2 regions of the Halomonas tibetensis genome follow, and region 2 is predicted to be linked to the other one. Evidence: predicted binding sites of a transcription regulator. Region 2 holds the regulator's gene; the other holds the start of a gene.

Region 1 (8,829 bases), on a different contig from region 2:
GAGAGTACCCGGAACGCTACTTTGATGTGGCCATCGCCGAGCAGCACGCGGTGACCCTGGCCGGTGGTATGGCCTGCGAGGGTATGAAGCCGGTGGTGGCGATCTACTCCACCTTCCTGCAGCGCGGCTACGATCAGCTGATCCACGATGTGGCGGTGCAGGCGCTCGATGTTACCTTTGCCATCGACCGCGCCGGCCTGGTGGGGGAGGACGGCCCCACCCATCATGGCAGCCTTGACCTCTCTTACCTGCGCTGCATACCGGGGATGGTGGTGCTGGCACCGGCCGACGAGGCGGAGTGCCGCGCCATGCTGACTGCCGCCTATCACCACCCCGGCCCCGCTGCCGTGCGCTATCCGCGCGGCAACGGGCCCGGCGTCGAGATTCCTGCGCACCTGAAGCCTCTCTCCATTGGCCGGGCCGAGAGGCGCCGCGAGTGCGGCGCCGAGGCCGGAGGGCGAATCGCTCTGCTGGCCTTCGGTAGCCTCAATACGCCGGCCGCCGACGTGGCCGAAGCGCTGGATACCAGCCATCTCAATATGCGCAGCATCAAACCATTGGACCGCGAGGCGGTGCTGGCCGCCGCCGCAGACCATGATCTTCTGGTGACCCTGGAGGAGAACGTGGTGGCCGGCGGGGCAGGCAGTGCGGTCAACGAACTGCTGCTGGCCGAAGGTGTGCAGGTGGCAGTGCTCAATCTGGGCCTGCCAGACGTCTTCGTCGAACACGGCAAGCCTGCCGAACTGCTCGCCGAGTGCGGTCTGGACGCGAAAGGCATCGAAGCGTCGATCCGCGCCCGGCTGCCCTGAACCGTCACGTTTTTTCACGAGGTTGCGATGCTGTTTCTGATATTGATCGGTGCCCTGCTGGGGTTGGCCATCGGAGGCCCAATTGGCCTTCTGATAGGCGCGGCCTTGGGCTACGGGCTGGGTAAAGGCCTGAAAAATCGGCTGATGAAGAAGCTGGTGGGCGTCCAGTCGCAGTTTCTGGAAGCCACCTTTGCTGTTATGGGATGCCTGTGCAAGGCCGATGGCCAAGTCTCCGAGGACGAGCTGGAAGCGTCCCGTCAGCTATGGGATCGGCTGCGGCTCAACGAGGCTCAGCGCACACAGGCTCGCGCTGACTTTAATCGCGGAAAGGGCGCCGACTTCGACCTGGACGCCGAGTTGGCCAAGATTCGCCACATTGCGGCAAATCAGCCCGCCTTGCGTCAGGTTTTCCTGCAGGTACAGCTAGCCGCGGTCGCCGCCGATGGCAAGCTTCACCCCGCAGAACACGAGATGCTGATGCGGGTGGTGCGGGGCCTGGGCTGTTCGGAGGCCGAGATCGCTCAGATCGAAGCCATGCTGCGCGGTGGGCCCCGAGGGACGGACGAACATGGTCCGTCGCTGGAGGATGCCTATCGAGTGTTGGGCGTTGAGCCCGACGCCAGCGACGCCGAGGTCAAGAAGGCTTATCGCCGTTTGATGAGCGAGAATCATCCCGACAAGCTCGCCGCCAAGGGCTTGCCTGAAAGCATGCGTGATGTCGCCAAGGAGCGCACCAGCGAGATCGGCAGCGCCTATGAGCGTATCCGCAAGACTCGCGATGCATGACCCGGTCAGGCGGTGAAAGGCAGCACCGAAGTATAGATAGCAAAATAGTGGCAGGTGCTGCCGCCCATGACGAACAGGTGCCAGATGACATGATTGTAGGGAATGGTACTGATGGCGAAGAAAATCACGCCCAGAGTATAGGAAAGGCCTCCGGCGATCAGTAGAAGGAGGCCGGTGCTCGGCAGCTTCTCGGCCAACTCGGCACCGGCGAAGAGGATCAGCCAACCCATTAGCAGGTAGATGCCGACGCGCAGTGCAGCGAAGCGATGGGGCCACAGCAGCTTGCAGGTGATGCCGCCCAGCGCCAGCGTCCAGACCACGGCGAAGAGCGTCCAGCCCGTGGGGCCGCGTAGGTTGACCAGCAGGAAGGGCGTATAGGTGCCGGCGATCAGCAGGTAGATGGCGCAGTGGTCAAGCAGCTGGAACAGCCGTTTGAGACGCGGGTGGCGAACGCTGTGATAGAGCGTCGAGACGCTGTAGAGCAGCACCAAGCTGATGCCATAGAGACCGATGCTGGCAAGTTTCCATGGATCAACTTGCGCCGTCAGGCTGGCCAGGACAAGCAGTACCACGGCACCGGCCAGGCTCAGGGCCGCGCCAACTCCGTGACTGATACTGTGAAGCAGCTCCTCGAGCAGTGTAAAGCCTCGCACACTCGTGAAAGGTGAGCGCGCCATGGCGGACCCTCCGTGCTTTTCTACCCCACTTGCATACGCGAGGTGGGCGCCGGGTTCAAACGCCTGATGGCTCAGGGCTTGCGTTCGATATCCACATCGCTGGCCTGGGTGAAATCGCCCAGAGACATCATGTGCCCCAGCTTGCCGGCCTTGGTGGAGAGGTAGTGTTCGTTGTGGGGGTTCAGGCCAGTGGTCAGCGGGACCCTCTCGACAACGCGCACGCCGGCGCTGGTCAGCGCCTCGACCTTGCGTGGGTTGTTGGTCATCAGTCTAAGCGATGCCACGCCCAGGTGCTCGAGCATGGGGACGCAGAGGTCGTAGCGGCGAAGATCGGCGCCGAAGCCGAGCTGCTCGTTGGCCTCCACGGTGTCGGCACCCTGGTCCTGCAGGTGGTAGGCACGGATCTTGTTGAGCAGACCGATGCCGCGGCCCTCCTGGCGCAGGTATAGCAGCACTCCGCGGCCCTCTTCGGCGATGCGCTTGAGCGCTTCCTGGAGCTGGAAACCGCAATCGCATCGCATGGAGAACAGTGCGTCGCCGGTAAGGCATTCAGAGTGGACCCGCCCCAGCACCGGCTCGCCGTCGGTCAGGTCGCCCAGCGTCAGGGCGATGTGATCCTTGCCGGTGGCCTCGTCCTCGAAGCCGTGCATGATGAAGGTGGCCCAGGGGGTGGGCAGCCGGGAGGCGGCGATGAAGCGAATCGTCACGGGGTACCTCGGAGTCAGGCCCTACTTTCGTTTACGGCAAGGGCAGTGCCGGCGGGTGGGGGACCATTCTAACAGGAAGCCGGGCGCGGCTCACGACCGCAGCCCCAAGCGTGCCAATCGGGTACAATATGGTCCACATTTCTCGTGGATGACCGCCTGCATGGAACTCAAGAACGATCGCTTTCTGCGCGCCCTGGCGCGTCAGCCTGTGGACCGCACCCCGGTGTGGATGATGCGCCAGGCCGGCCGCTACCTGCCGGAATACCGCGCTAGCCGCGCTGAGGCCGGCGATTTCATGAGCCTGTGTCGTAACCAGGACCTGGCCTGTGAGGTCACCCTGCAGCCCCTTGAGCGCTATCCGCTGGATGCGGCGATCTTGTTCTCGGATATCCTCACCATTCCCGATGCCATGGGGCTTGGGCTTTATTTCGAGACGGGCGAGGGCCCCAAGTTCCGCAAGCCAGTGCGGACCGCAGCCGAGGTCGAGGCGCTCAAGGCGCCGGACGCGGAGCGCGACCTGGACTACGTCATGCGCGCGGTCTCCACCATCCGCCGCGAGCTGAACGGCCGAGTGCCGCTGATCGGTTTCTCCGGTAGCCCCTGGACGCTGGCCACCTATATGGTGGAGGGAAGCTCAAGCAAGGACTTCCGCCACGTCAAGACCATGCTCTATGACACGCCCAGCGTGATGCATGACCTGCTCGATACCCTGGCCACGGCGGTCACCGATTACCTCAACGCCCAGATCCGCGCTGGCGCTCAGGCCGTCCAGATCTTCGATACCTGGGGCGGCGCGCTCTCGACCCCGGCCTATCTGGAGTTCTCACTGCGCTACATGGAACAGATCGTCGCCGGCCTGATTCGCGAGCATGAGGGTCGCCGCGTGCCGGTGATCCTGTTCACCAAGAACGGGGGGCAGTGGCTCGAGGACATCGCCCTGGCGGGCTCCGACGCCGTGGGCCTGGACTGGTCCACTGAGCTCTCCAGCGCCCGCGCCCGAGTCGGTCACAAGGTGGCTCTGCAGGGCAACCTGGACCCTAACGTGCTGTTCGCCCGCCCCGCGGCTATCCGTGCCGAGGTGGCGCGCATTCTCGACAGCTACGGCACGGGCCCCGGCCATATCTTCAACCTTGGCCATGGCATCAGTCAGTTCACCAACCCGGACAACGTCACCGCCTTCATGGAGGCGCTTCACGAGCTGAGCCCTGCCTACCATCGCCAGATTCAGCATGGCTGATCGGTTCGAGCTCCGCTGGCTCCAGAACCTGCATGACCGGCGCCGCCTTTGGGCGGCGCTGGCCGTCGTGGGTGGCTTGCTTATTGCCCTAGGTAGCTTGACGCCGGGCAGCGAGATGCCCAGCAACTTGCCGTGGGACAAGGCCAACCATTTCGTCGGCTATGCGGGTCTTGCGGGTCTGATTGGCCTGGCCGGTGTGCGCCTGCCGCTCACCTTCCTGGTTGCCGTGCTCTTCGGTGTCGCCATCGAAGTTGCCCAGATTCCGGTGCCGGGCCGCAGTGGCGGTGACGGTTGGGACATCCTCGCAAATTCCCTCGGCGCCGCGTTCGCGGTGGTGCTGCTCTGCGGGCTTCGGCGAAGATTGCTGCGGCCTGGCTGAGCAAGAGAGCGGGCTCCTGGCGCGTCGACACCCTCCTGGTGGTAGCACGCTTGCGATTTCGCCGCAGCGCGTCGGCGGTACTTGAAGCGCACCACCGGTGTGCCACTCGTCGCCTTGGCGGCACCGCGATGGTGCGGGGCGGTCGCCTTGGCCCGTGTTCGAGCGTTGAAAGTTGACCTGTCGCCGCAGACTCCTGACTTGGAACGATCCTTGCTAATGTCTTGGGTATGCTGCGGCATGACACAATATCAAAAAGATCTATCATCCATGCGAGGTAAGATACCCATGCTGAACAATAACAAACGGCTCCTGCTGGCTTCTGCCGGTGTCCTGGCCTTCACGGCTTCTTCGATGCTTCAGGCCTCCACCCTGGAGGAGACCCGTGATCGAGGTACTGTCCAGTGCGGCGTCAGCGACGGCTTGCCTGGCTTTTCGGCGCCGGACGACGCAGGCGAGTGGCAGGGCCTTGACGTCGACGTCTGTCGCGCCGTTGCGGCCGCCGTGTTCGGCGATGCCGAGGCGGTGCGCTTCGTGTCGCTCAACGCTGTGGAGCGTTTCACCGCGCTGCAGTCCGGCGAGGCGGACCTGCTCTCCCGCAACACCACCTGGACGACCACTCGCGACACCACGCTAGGTCTCAACTTCACCGGCGTGACCTTCTACGACGGCATCGGTTTCATGGTCCATCGTGACCTGGGCCTTACCAGCGCCAAGGAGCTCAGCGGCGCTGCGATCTGCATTCAGTCCGGCACCACCACCGAGCTCAACGTAGCGGACTACTTTCGCGCCAACGACATGACGTTTGATCCCATCGTCTTTGATACGTCCGAGCAGACCGTGGGCGGCTACGAGGCCGGCCGCTGCGACGTGTTGACCTCCGATACCTCCCAGTTGGCGGCACTTCGCATCCAGCTTGCCGAGCCGGACGCCTCCATGATCCTGCCGGAGATCATCTCCAAGGAGCCGTTGGGACCCGTGGTACGTCAGGGCGATGACGAGTGGTTCAATGTCGTCAAGTGGACGCTTTTCGCCATGATCAACGCCGAGGAGATGGGCATCACCCGCGACAACGTCGACGAGATGCTGGCGTCAGAGGATCCCGATATCGCACGTCTGCTTGGCCAGGACGGCAACTACGGCGAGGGCATGGGTCTCTCTGCCGACTGGGCCTACAACATCATCAAGCTGGTGGGCAACTACGGCGAGAGCTTCGACCGCAACGTCGGGATGGGCTCACCCCTGGAGATCGAGCGCGGCATCAACGCCCTGTGGACCGAGGGCGGTATCCAGTACGCTCCGCCGATCCGCTGAGTGGTAGGCCCCGGTGCCCATTGGCACCGGGGCAACCGTTCTGACTGCCGTCCCGGGGATCCTGGGGCGGTAGCTCTGCATGATGCTTGAAGGATCCAGGCGGAGACCCTCCCCATGTCCACAAGACCCCAGGCCCGATCGGCGGCCTCCAAGACGCCGTTCTGGCGAGATCGCGCCAAGCGGGCGCTGATCTTTCAACTGCTGCTGGTGGCCGCCGTGGCCGCCTTCCTGATCTTCATCATCGGCAATACCCAGGCGAACCTCGCCCAGCGGGGGATCACCACCGGCTTCGGCTTTCTCAACAACACCGCGGGCTTCGGCATTGTCCAGAGCCTGGTTGACTATTCATCACAGAGCACTTACGGCCGTACCTTTCTGGTGGGCCTGCTCAATACCCTGCTTGTCTCGGCCCTCGGCGTCCTGGCGGCGACGATTATCGGCTTCACCGTGGGCATCGCCAGGCTGTCGCCCAACTGGCTGATTGCCCGTCTGGCCAATGTCTATATCGAGACCTTCCGCAACATCCCGCTGCTGCTGCAGATCTTCTTCTGGTACTTCGCCGTGTTGCGTACCCTGCCCAGCCCCCGGGACAGCATCTCCCTGGGCGAGGCGGTATTTATCAACGTGCGCGGCCTGTTCCTGCCGGAGCCGCTCTTCGAGTCCGGCTTCGGCCTGATCCCGCTGGCTCTGGCCGTCGCCGTGGGGGCCAGCATCGCCCTGGTGATCTGGAATCGGCGCCGCCACGCCGCCACCGGCCGGCGCCTGCCGGCAGGCTGGATGTCGCTGGCGCTGATCGTCGGGCTGCCGCTGGCGGTGCTGGTACTGACCGGAGTCCCGGTGACCTGGGACGTTCCGGAACTGCGCGGCTTCAACTTCAGCGGCGGTATCACGGTGATCCCGGAATTCCTGGCCCTGTGGCTGGCGCTCTCCATCTACACGGCCTCGTTCATCGCCGAGATCGTGCGCTCGGGGATCCAGGCGATACCTCACGGCCAGACCGAAGCGGCCCAGTCGCTGAGCCTGCCCCAAGGGCTGGTACTGCGGCTGGTGGTGATTCCCCAAGCCCTGCGGGTGATCATCCCGCCGCTCACCAGCCAGTACCTCAACCTGATCAAGAACTCCTCGCTGGCCACCGCCATCGGCTATCCGGACCTGGTCTCGGTCTTCGCCGGCACCACCCTCAACCAGACCGGACAGGCCATCGAGGTGATTGCCATGACCATGGCGGTCTATCTCACCATCAGCCTGCTGGTATCGACGTTCATGAACTGGTTCAACGCCCGCGTGGCGCTGGTCGAACGCTAGGAGAGGCGCCATGACGATTCGAGAGAAGATGATCGAGGCGAGGCCGGCACCGGGCCTAAGCATCGGCCCGCTGGCCTGGCTGCGCACCAACCTGTTCAGCGGACCGGTGAACAGCGTGTTCACCCTGCTGGGCCTCTACCTGCTCTACGTGCTGCTGACGCCGACGATCCAATGGGCCTTTATCAACGCCGACTGGATCGGCACCAGCCGCGACGACTGCTCCCGGGAAGGCGCCTGCTGGGTGTTTGTCAACGCCCGCCTGACCCAGTTCATCTATGGCCTCTACCCCCGCGACGAGCTGTGGCGAGTCAATCTTGTCTTTGCCAGCTTCGCGGTGCTGATCGCCTGGCTGGCGATCCCGCGGCTGCCCTTCAAGCGCTGGGTGGCCATCGCCACGCTGCTGGTCTTTCCGGTGGTCGCTTACGTGATGCTCTACGGCGGCTACTTCGGCCTGGACCTGGTGGAGACCCATCGCTGGGGCGGGTTGATGCTGACCCTGATTCTGGCTGTGGTCGGGATGGTGGCGGCCCTGCCCATTGGCATCCTGCTGGCCCTTGGCCGCCGATCGGACATGCCGATCGTCAAGAGCTTCAGCGTGGTGTTCATCGAGTTCTGGCGCGGCGTGCCGCTGATCACCATTCTCTTCATGGCTTCGGTGATGCTGCCGCTGTTCCTGCCCACCGGGGTCAGCGTCGACCGCCTGGTGCGAGCGCTGATCGGCATCACCCTGTTCCAGAGCGCCTACATGGCGGAGGTGATTCGCGGGGGTCTGCAGGCGATTCCCCGGGGGCAGGAGGAGGCCGCCGCGGCCCTGGGGATGGGCTATTGGCAGCGCATGGGGCTGATCGTGCTGCCCCAGGCGCTGAAGATGATGATCCCGGGTATCGTCAACACCTTCATCTCGCTGTTCAAGGACACCACCCTGGTGATGATCATCGGGCTCTTCGACCTGCTGGGGATCGTCCAGGCGGCGCTGTCGGACTCCCGCTGGCTGGGTTTTGCCCTGGAAGGCTACGTGTTTGCGGCGTTCATGTTCTGGATCTTCTGCTTCAGCATGTCGCGCTACAGCCAGTATCTGGAAAAGAAACTGCATACCGGCCATAAGAAGTAGCGACCGGCGCCAACAGAATCGAGGAATAACGACAATGAGTGACCAGGCAACCCAGTCCCAGGCCGGCGCCGAGACCCCCATGGTCGAGATGCGCGGCGTCAACAAGTGGTTCGGCGACTTCCATGTTCTGCGCGACATCGACCTGGAGGTCAAGCGTGGCGAGCGTATCGTCATCTGCGGCCCCTCGGGGTCCGGCAAGTCGACGCTGATCCGCTGTATCAACCACCTGGAGGAGCACCAGCAGGGTGAGATCGTGGTGGGCGGCGTGGCGCTGACCCAGGACGTCAAGCGCATCGAGCAGATTCGGCGCAGCGTCGGCATGGTCTTCCAGCACTTCAATCTCTTCCCTCACTTGACGGTGCTGGAGAACTGCTGTCTGTCGCCCATGTGGGTCCAGAAAAAGCCCCGTCGCGAGGCGGAGGCCCAGGCGATGCAGTATCTGGAACGGGTGCAGATCGCCGAGCAGGCGCTCAAGTATCCGGGTCAGCTCTCCGGCGGCCAGCAGCA
Region 2 (8,829 bases):
CATGATGCGTGTGATCATCGCCGCCCCCCTGCATCAAGGACATCGGTAAAGAAATCCGCCGCCGGATAGTGGAAAGGCACTGGGCCGTCAGGCTCGCCATGGACGAACTGGCTGACTCGTGGATCCTGGTCTACATCGAGACCCTTGGGGGTGCCGTGAGCCATCACTTTTCCGTCGGCGATCACATAGACGTAGTCGGCAATGGTCAGGGTCTCCTTGATATCGTGGGAGACCACGATCGAGGTGAGACCCAGCGCCTCGTTGAGCCGCTTGATGAGCTGCACCAGTACGCCCATGGAAATCGGGTCCTGGCCGACAAAGGGCTCGTCGTAAAGGATCAGTTCAGGATCCAGCGCCATCGCCCGGGCCAATGCCACACGACGCGCCATGCCGCCAGAGAGCTCCGCAGGCATCAGCTCGCGGGCGCCGCGAAGTCCCACCGCCTCAAGCTTCATCAGCACCAAATCTCGGATCATTGCCTCGGGCAGGTCGGTGTGTACCCGCAAGGGGAAGGCCACATTCTCAAACACGCTGAGATCCGAAAACAGCGCGCCACTTTGAAACAGCATGCCCATGCGCCGGCGCATGGCGAATAGCGCCCGACGCGGCTGGCGATGTACATCTTCGCCGTCGATCAACGTGCGACCCGAATCGGGGGTTAGCTGTCCACCGATCAACTTCAGCAGCGTGGTCTTGCCACTGCCGCTGGGGCCCATGATGGCGGTGATCTTCCCACGCTGGATAGAGAGATCGACGCCGCGGAAGATCTCCGTGTCACCTCGCGAAAAATACAGATCCTCCACCACCACGAAGGGAGTGTCACTCATCGGCTCTTCGGCTCCGGGGATAATTATCGAACATTGTATCCTAACTACCCCGCACCGCGCCAGCAGCACACCTGCCCTCCTTGCACTCACCAAGGCCAGAGCGTCTAATGCGGCCTTTGCGATTCAATGCCAAGGACACCTCATGCTGGTACCGCTGATCGTCTTGACGCTGGGCCTGGCGGTTCTGGTCTGGAGCGCAGATCGCTTTGTGGGCGCGGCGGCGGCCACGGCAAGCCAGGCCGGCATGAGCCGCCTTCTGGTTGGCATGACGGTGGTGGCACTAGGCACGTCGGCCCCGGAGATGGTGGTCTCGACGATGGCATCCCTGGACGGCATCCCCGACCTCGCCACCGGCAATGCCCTCGGCTCCAACATCGCCAATATCGGCCTGGTGCTGGGTATAACCGCCCTGATCGTGCCAATCCCGGTGCGTTTCTCCATCGTGCGCCGCGAATTACCATTGCTGCTGGGCGCCACGGGCCTGGCCGGCTATGCCCTGGCCAATGGCAACCTCGGACGCTTCGACGCCCTTTTCCTGGTCCTGCTGCTGATCTTCAGTCTCTGGTGGCTGTTCCGAGCCGACGCGCCAGACGCCCCCGACGCCCGGGATACCGATGCCGGTGAGATTCCCGACATGCCTTTGCCCCGGGCGCTCGCGTGGCTGGCGGGGACGCTGGTGTTACTTGCCGTCGGTTCCCGGGCCGTGGTGTGGGGCGCCGGCGAAATAGCCCGCGGCTTGGGCGTCAGCGAACTGGTCATCGGCCTGACCGTGGTCGCCATCGGAACCAGCCTGCCGGAGCTGGCCGCCTGCGTGGCTAGCGCGCTCAAGCGCCACCACGACATCGCCATCGGCAACGTGATCGGCTCCAACCTCTTCAACCTTCTCGTCGTGCTACCCATTCCCGGCCTGCTGGCTCCCGGGCCCAGCGATCCCGCGGCTGCGGGACGCGACTATCCAGTGATGCTGGCGCTGACCCTGGCTCTCGGCATGCTGCTGCTGTGGCAGCGCCGTGGGCGAATCGGAAGACTCCCCGGCGCCCTGCTGGCAACCAGCTATCTGGGGTATCTGAGCTGGATCGGCCTGGCCAGCCTCGGCGCCGCCACTTGAGTGAACCCGCGCAACAGGCAACAATCATTGTCATGACCCAACAGACTCCCAAGCACATAGACCCTTCCTCGCTGCGCGACAGCGCCAGACGCACCCTGCGGCTCGAGCAGCAGGCCATCGGTGCATTGATAGAGCGCCTCGACGCCGACTTCGATCGCGCCTGCGAGTTGATACTTGCCTGCCACGGCCGCGTGATCGTCACCGGCATGGGCAAGTCTGGCCACATCGCCGGCAAGATCGCCGCCACACTGGCCAGCACCGGCACACCGTCTTTCTTTGTGCACCCTGGTGAGGCCAGCCATGGCGACCTGGGGATGATCACCCCCGGCGACGTGGTGCTGGCTCTCTCCAACTCCGGTGAGACCGGCGAAGTGACCGCCCTGCTGCCGCTGCTCAAGCGCATGGGCGTGCCGCTGATCAGCATGACCGGGCGCCCCGCCTCCACGCTCGGGCGCCATGCCGAGGCTCACCTCGACGCCAGAGTGGAACGCGAAGCGTGCCCGCTCGACCTGGCACCCACCGCCTCTACCACCGCCGCCCTGGCGCTGGGAGATGCCCTGGCGGTGGCGCTGCTGGAGTCCCGCGGCTTTACCGCCGAGGAGTTCGCCCTCTCCCATCCTGGTGGCAGCCTCGGCAAACGGCTGCTGCTGCGGGTGGGCGACCTGATGCACGAGGGGGCACGGCTGCCAACCGTACCGCTGGGCAGCCCGCTGCGCGACGCCCTGCTAGAGATCACTCGCCAGGGGCTCGGCTTCACCTGCGTGGTGGACGAACAGGGCCTGCTGGCCGGGGTCTACACGGACGGTGACCTTCGCCGCACCCTGGACCAGCACAATGATCTGTCTGGCCTGACCGTCGATGAGGTGATGACCCGCCCCGGCAAACGGGTGGCATCGGGAATGCTGGCCGCCGAGGCCGTCAAGCTGATGGAAGACCACCGCATTTCTGCCCTGGCAGTCGTCGACGAGACGGGCCACCCGGTGGGCGCCCTGCATATGCACGACCTGCTCGCCAGCGGTGTCATCTGATTCCCATTCACCGACCCGGAGCTTTTATGCCCCACAACCTCCCGCTGCAAGACCCCCGCCTGGTGGACCGCCTGCGCCGCATCCGTCTGCTGGCACTGGACGTCGACGGCGTGCTCACCGACGGCCAGCTTTACTTCCAGGCCGACGGCACCGAGATCAAGGCGTTCAACGTCCAGGACGGCCATGGCCTCAAGCTGCTCAAGCGCGCCGGCATCGTGGTGGCCCTGATCACCGGCCGCGACTCGCCCATGGTGAGTCACCGCGCCGCGGCGCTGGGGATCCAGCACGTTTTCCAGGGGGTGGAAAAGAAGCTGCCTGTGCTGCGCGACCTCTGCACGCGACTCGATCTGGAGTTTGATCAGGTGGCCTTTTGCGGCGACGACATGCCAGACGTGGGCGCCATCCGCCGCGCCGGCGTGGGCATCAGCGTTCCCAATGCCCCCGAATACATCCGCAAGCACGCCGACTGGGTGACCGTAAAGGGTGGCGGCCAGGGAGCGGCCCGCGAGATCTGCGACACCCTTCTCAAGGCCCAGGGCCACTGGGACGCGGTACTCGACACCTACCTGCACGGGGCCGGTTGAGCACATGGCCCTGCCTCAGCCGTCGTTTCGGGTCTGGCTTTTCCTGGTGCTGCTGGCGCTGGGCGGCGTGATGGCACTCCTCGACACGAGCAGCGTCCGTGAGCCCGGGGCGGTGCCTCGTGACGCGGCCGGCGAACCCGACTTCTACCTGGAGGGTGCGCGACTGACACGCTTCGACGACGAAGGAAGCGCTCATCAGCGGGTCGAGACTCCACGACTGGTGCACACGCCCCATGATGACGTCACTCGCCTCGAGACCCCTGACGCCCGACTCGTCGACAACGCAGGCAGGGTGTGGCTCGCCGAGGCCGACCGCGGTGTGCTGGGCCCGGGCGGCAATCCGCTGACGCTCTCAGGCAGCGCTCGGCTTCACGCCCCCGAGGATCGCTGGCAACTCGACACCGAGGTGCTTCACTATGATGCCAACAGCGGCCACGCCTGGAGTGACACGCCTGCCCTGCTGCGCCAGCCCCCCCAGCGCATGAGTGGGGAGCGCTTCGACGCCTGGCTCCATGACAATCGCGCCCGGCTAACCGACAATGTCCGCGGTCACCATCCGCCCGAGACACGAGAGGACCCCCAGCCATGATGCAAATCTCCGCCCTGCTGCTCTGCCTGCTGCTGTCGCTGACTGCCGGACCGGCTCTCGGCCAGGGTAGCGACGCCGAGGCCCCCATCGAGGTAGAGGCCAATCAGCTAAACCTGGACGACCGCGCCGGTACCGCCGTCTACATCGGCGCCGTGGACATCCGCCAGGGCAGCATGCGCCTGACCGGTGATCGGGTGGAGATCGAGCGAAACGCCCAGGGTCAGCTCTCCCGGGCCATCGCCACCGGCGAACGCGCCTATCTGGAGCAGCAGCCCGACCCAAGCGAACCCCTGGTCCGTGGGTGGGGACGCACCATCATCTACCACGTGGCTGAACGACGCATGGAACTGATCGACCGCGCCGAGCTGCATCAAGGCGGCGACACCTTCGACGGCGGCTACCTCGAGTACTTCCTCGATCGACGGGTGGTGCATGCGCGCAGCGAGGGCGAAGGCGTCGAGGGACGCCAGCGCATTCGCATGACCCTCCAGCCCGAGCAGTAAGGCGGCCCATGAAAACCCTCTATGCCCGCCATCTTGCCAAGAGCTACAAGCGCCGCCGCGTGGTCAAGGACATCAATCTGGCCATCCGCCAAGGCAGCATCGTCGGCTTGCTCGGCCCCAACGGCGCCGGCAAGACCACTTCCTTCTACATGATCGTAGGGCTGGTGCGCGCTGACGCCGGTGAAGTCGCCATCGACGACCTGGATCTGACGCGGGCGGCCATGCACGAACGCGCCCGAGCCGGCATCGGCTATCTGCCCCAGGAAGCGTCGATCTTTCGCAAACTCTCCGTGGCCGACAACATCATGGCGATCCTCGAGACCCGCAAGGACCTCGATCGCGAGGGGCGCCGGGCACGCCTCGAGCAGCTGCTTGAAGAGTTCCATGTGACCCATATTCGCGGCAATCTCGGAATGAGCCTATCCGGCGGAGAGAGACGGCGGGTCGAAATTGCCAGAGCCCTGGCGACGGAACCAGCGTTTATCCTGCTCGACGAGCCCTTCGCCGGCGTCGACCCCATCTCGGTGGGCGAGATCAAGGGGGTCATCCGACAGCTCAAGGCCCGCGGCATCGGCGTGCTGATCACGGACCACAACGTGCGCGAGACCCTCGACATCTGCGATACCGCCTATATCGTCGGCGATGGCCAGATCATCGCCGAAGGCAACGCCGAGGAGATTCTCGCCAATCAGCGTGTCCGCGAGGTTTACCTGGGCCAGGACTTCCGTCTCTGACCATGCCTTCACCTGGCCATAATCCTTTATCGACACCACTCTCACGACACAATCCCATGATAAGCCAGTCGTTATCCCATGACGGCATGCTGCTTGCGGCTGGCACAGTAGTTGCAAAGCCAACGCTTGCAAGCCCACAGCACCCGGGCTAGGGTGATGCTTTCCGGCCACTTCCCGGCATACGAGGGCAGACCGTCACGATGGCCATGAAAGCCTCCCTGCAGCTACGCGTCGGCACTCAGCTGACCATGACGCCCCAACTCCAGCAGGCCATCGCCCTGCTGCAGCTCTCTACCCTCGATCTTCGCCAGGAGATTCAGCAGGCCCTGGAATCCAACCCTCTGCTCGAATTAGAGGAGGATTTTGGCGAGCAGGCGGTGACCGAGACGCCAGAGGATGACTGGGCCAGCGAGATCCCGGATGAACTCGTCACCGACAGCGAGTGGTCGGACACCTATCAAGATCTGGGCGTTCCCGCCGGCAGCGGCGAGGGCCCAGACTTCGAGCGCGAAGCAGCGGGCCAGAGTCTCCAGGGGCACCTGACCTGGCAGTTGGCGATGACCGACCTGGATCCGAGGGAGCGCCAGGTCGCCGAGAGCCTGATCGATGCCGTAGACGCCGCCGGCTATCTTGCTCAACCCCTGGATGAGATCCGCGACGGCCTCAGAGCCCAGGGGCTAGGGGGCCTGCGCAGCGCAGAGGTCGAGCAGGTGCTGCTGCGATTGCAGCAGTTCGAGCCCACCGGCGTTTTCGCCAGGGACCTGCGCGAGTGCCTGATGCTGCAGCTCGCCGCCCTGCCCGACGACACTCCCCTGCTGCCCCAGTCGCGTCGCCTGGTCCGCCAGTTCCTCGAGGCCCTGGCCGGGGACGATCGTCGTCTGCTCAAGCGACGCCTGGGCCTGGACGACGACGCTCTCGACACGGCCATCGCCGTGGTGCGCTCCCTGGACCCCCGGCCCGGAAGCGCCTATTCCGACGTCGAGAACGACTACGTGATCCCCGATCTGGTGGCGCGCCACGATAACCGCGGCTGGCACGTGGAGCTCAATCCCGAGGCGCTGCCGAAGCTGCGCATCCAGCCCGACTATGCCGCGCTGATCCGCCGTGCGGACAAGAGCCAGGATAACCAGTTTCTCAAGGACCACCTCCAAGAAGCGCGCTGGCTGATGAAGAGTCTCTCAAGCCGCAACGACACTTTGCTGCGGGTGGGACGAGAGATCATGGTCCGCCAGCTCGGTTTTCTCGAGCGCGGCGAGGAGTCGATGAAACCCTTGATTCTCGCCGACATTGCCCAGGTCGTGGAGATGCATGAATCGACCATCTCCCGGGTCACCACCCAGAAATATATCCACACCCCGCGGGGCGTGTTCGAGCTGAAGTACTTCTTTTCCAGCCACGTCGGCGGCAACGGCGAGGGTGATGCCCACTCCAGCACCGCCATCCGCGCCAGGATCCGCAAGCTGATCCTGGAAGAGCCGCCCCGCAAGCCGCTGTCCGACAGCAAACTGGTGACCCTGCTCGACGAGGCCGGCATCCAGGTGGCGAGGAGGACGGTGGCGAAGTACCGGGAGGCCATGGGCATCCCCTCCTCCAGCGATCGCAAACGACTTCGATGACCGACATCAGGCCTGTTAAGACGGCGGCGGCACGAGGGGTATGCAAGGCAGGAAAAAGGGTTACAATCGATTCATAACCAACGACCAAGGAGCGTCTCATGCAAGTCAATATCACCGGCCATCATGTGGAACTGACCGATGCCCTGCGTGGCTATGTGGACGAGAAACTGGCTCGCGTGGAGCGCCACTACGACAACATCACCAACGTGCATGTAACCCTGTCCGTAGAAAAGGAGCGTCAGCACGCCGCCTGCACCCTGCATGCTGCCGGTGCCGACCTGCATGCCGAAGCCCAGGATATTGATATGTATGCTGCCATCGATGCCCTGGCCGACAAGCTTGACCGCCAGCTGGTCAAGCACAAGGAAAAGACTCAGGCCCGCGCTCAAGGCGCCGGCGCTCGCTGAGTCTGCCATGTCACTTGAAACCATCCTGCCCCCGGAGCGCATCCTGTTCAGTGTCCCCGGGGGCAGCAAGAAGCGAGTGCTGGAATTCTTCAGCACCTTTATCGCCCAGAATACGCCCAGCCTCGACAGCCAGGAGGTGTTCAGCCGTCTAATTGGCCGTGAGCGCCTGGGCAGCACCGGCATCGGCAACGGTGTGGCTATTCCCCACGCTCGCAACCCGCACTGCAAGTCTCCCATTGCCGGGTTCCTGAAACTCGCCGAGCCGGTGGATTTCGACGCCATCGACGGTGAGCCGGTCGACCTGGTCTTCGTGCTGCTGGTACCCGAGGAGGCCGAAGATGCTCATCTGGCCCTGCTTGCCCAGGTAGCGGGCGTCATGAACGACGCCGAGACACGTAGCGGGCTGCGCAAGAGTGAAAGCCAGCGCGAGCTACACGAACGGCTTATCGAGGCGATCCGACGACAGGGGTAAATGCCCCGCGGGCCACCCGGCCAGATTGACGACCAGGAGACCCCCATGCAGCTCGTGATCATCAGCGGTCGTTCCGGCTCAGGCAAGTCGATCGCGCTGCAGGCCCTTGAAGACCTGGGCTACTATGCCATTGACAACCTGCCGGCCGTATTGCTCGGCTCCCTGGTCGACGAGCTCAAGGGACCGGAATCGCCACGCTCTTCCATCGCCGTCAGCATCGATGCGCGCAATCTTCCCCAGGCACTTCAGCGCTTCCCCAGCCTGCTTGAGGAAGTGCGTGCCCGAGGTATTGACTGCCAGGTGATCTATCTGACCACCGATGCCCGTATCCTGCTGGAGCGCTACTCGGAAACGCGCCGCCGCCATCCGCTGACTCGAGACAGCGAAATGACACTGGCCGAAGCCATCGACTCGGAAGAGCTGGCACTCTCCGGAATCCGCGACCTGGCAGACCTTGTCATCGATACGTCTCGACTCTCGGTCCATGAGTTGCGTGGTCGTATCGCCGACCAGGTGGCCAGCCATCAGCCCGACCAGCTCACTCTGACCATCGAGTCTTTCGGCTTCAAACGCGGCGTACCACCGGATGCCGACCTGGTGTTCGACGCCCGCTGTTTACCCAATCCCTACTGGGATCCGCAGCTGCGTGCCAGCACCGGTCGTGACCCGGAAGTCGTCGCCTTTCTGGAGAGCTATGCGCTGGTCGATGAGATGCGCCACGATATTCAAGCCTGGGTAGAGCGATGGCTGCCCGCCTATCTGGCCAGCCACCGCAGCTACCTGACGGTGGCCATCGGCTGTACGGGGGGGCAGCATCGCTCGGTCTACCTGGCGGAGCGCCTGGCCGCCAGCCTGGCCATCTCTCACCCCTTGGTCCGGCTGCGCCACCGCGAACTGGGTATCAACCACTCTTTACCCGTGTCCTCGCCGCCGGAACGGACGGCAATCGTCACACCTCATC

The links. Region 2 encodes sigma-54, which starts transcription at its own class of promoters, with help from an activator protein. Its sites were predicted from a motif close to TGGCACNNNNNTTGCTNT; they were not measured.
Region 1: a site for sigma-54 is predicted at 4,795-4,812, ahead of ACFODV_RS06620 (amino acid ABC transporter substrate-binding protein). Genes of this name have one in related genera too.

What each region holds. Positions count from the first base shown of each region.
Region 1 covers NZ_JBHRSQ010000009.1:69,770-78,598, reverse strand. The annotation lists gene ACFODV_RS06650 (1-deoxy-D-xylulose-5-phosphate synthase) at 1-809, shown strand, start outside; gene djlA (co-chaperone DjlA) at 837-1,595, shown strand; gene trhA (PAQR family membrane homeostasis protein TrhA) at 1,601-2,272, opposite strand; gene ribA (GTP cyclohydrolase II) at 2,344-2,979, opposite strand; gene hemE (uroporphyrinogen decarboxylase) at 3,140-4,216, shown strand; gene ACFODV_RS06625 (VanZ family protein) at 4,209-4,595, shown strand; gene ACFODV_RS06620 (amino acid ABC transporter substrate-binding protein) at 4,881-5,906, shown strand; gene ACFODV_RS06615 (amino acid ABC transporter permease) at 6,021-7,211, shown strand; gene ACFODV_RS06610 (amino acid ABC transporter permease) at 7,222-8,322, shown strand; gene ACFODV_RS06605 (amino acid ABC transporter ATP-binding protein) at 8,402-8,829, shown strand, end outside.
Region 2 covers NZ_JBHRSQ010000006.1:201,360-210,188, forward strand. The annotation lists gene mlaE (lipid asymmetry maintenance ABC transporter permease subunit MlaE) at 1-18, opposite strand, end outside; gene ACFODV_RS01975 (ABC transporter ATP-binding protein) at 15-827, opposite strand; gene ACFODV_RS01980 (calcium/sodium antiporter) at 970-1,935, shown strand; gene ACFODV_RS01985 (KpsF/GutQ family sugar-phosphate isomerase) at 1,968-2,963, shown strand; gene ACFODV_RS01990 (KdsC family phosphatase) at 2,990-3,547, shown strand; gene lptC (LPS export ABC transporter periplasmic protein LptC) at 3,552-4,136, shown strand; gene lptA (lipopolysaccharide transport periplasmic protein LptA) at 4,133-4,639, shown strand; gene lptB (LPS export ABC transporter ATP-binding protein) at 4,648-5,373, shown strand; gene ACFODV_RS02010 (RNA polymerase factor sigma-54) at 5,574-6,989, shown strand; gene hpf (ribosome hibernation-promoting factor, HPF/YfiA family) at 7,088-7,396, shown strand; gene ptsN (PTS IIA-like nitrogen regulatory protein PtsN) at 7,404-7,868, shown strand; gene rapZ (RNase adapter RapZ) at 7,914-8,829, shown strand, end outside.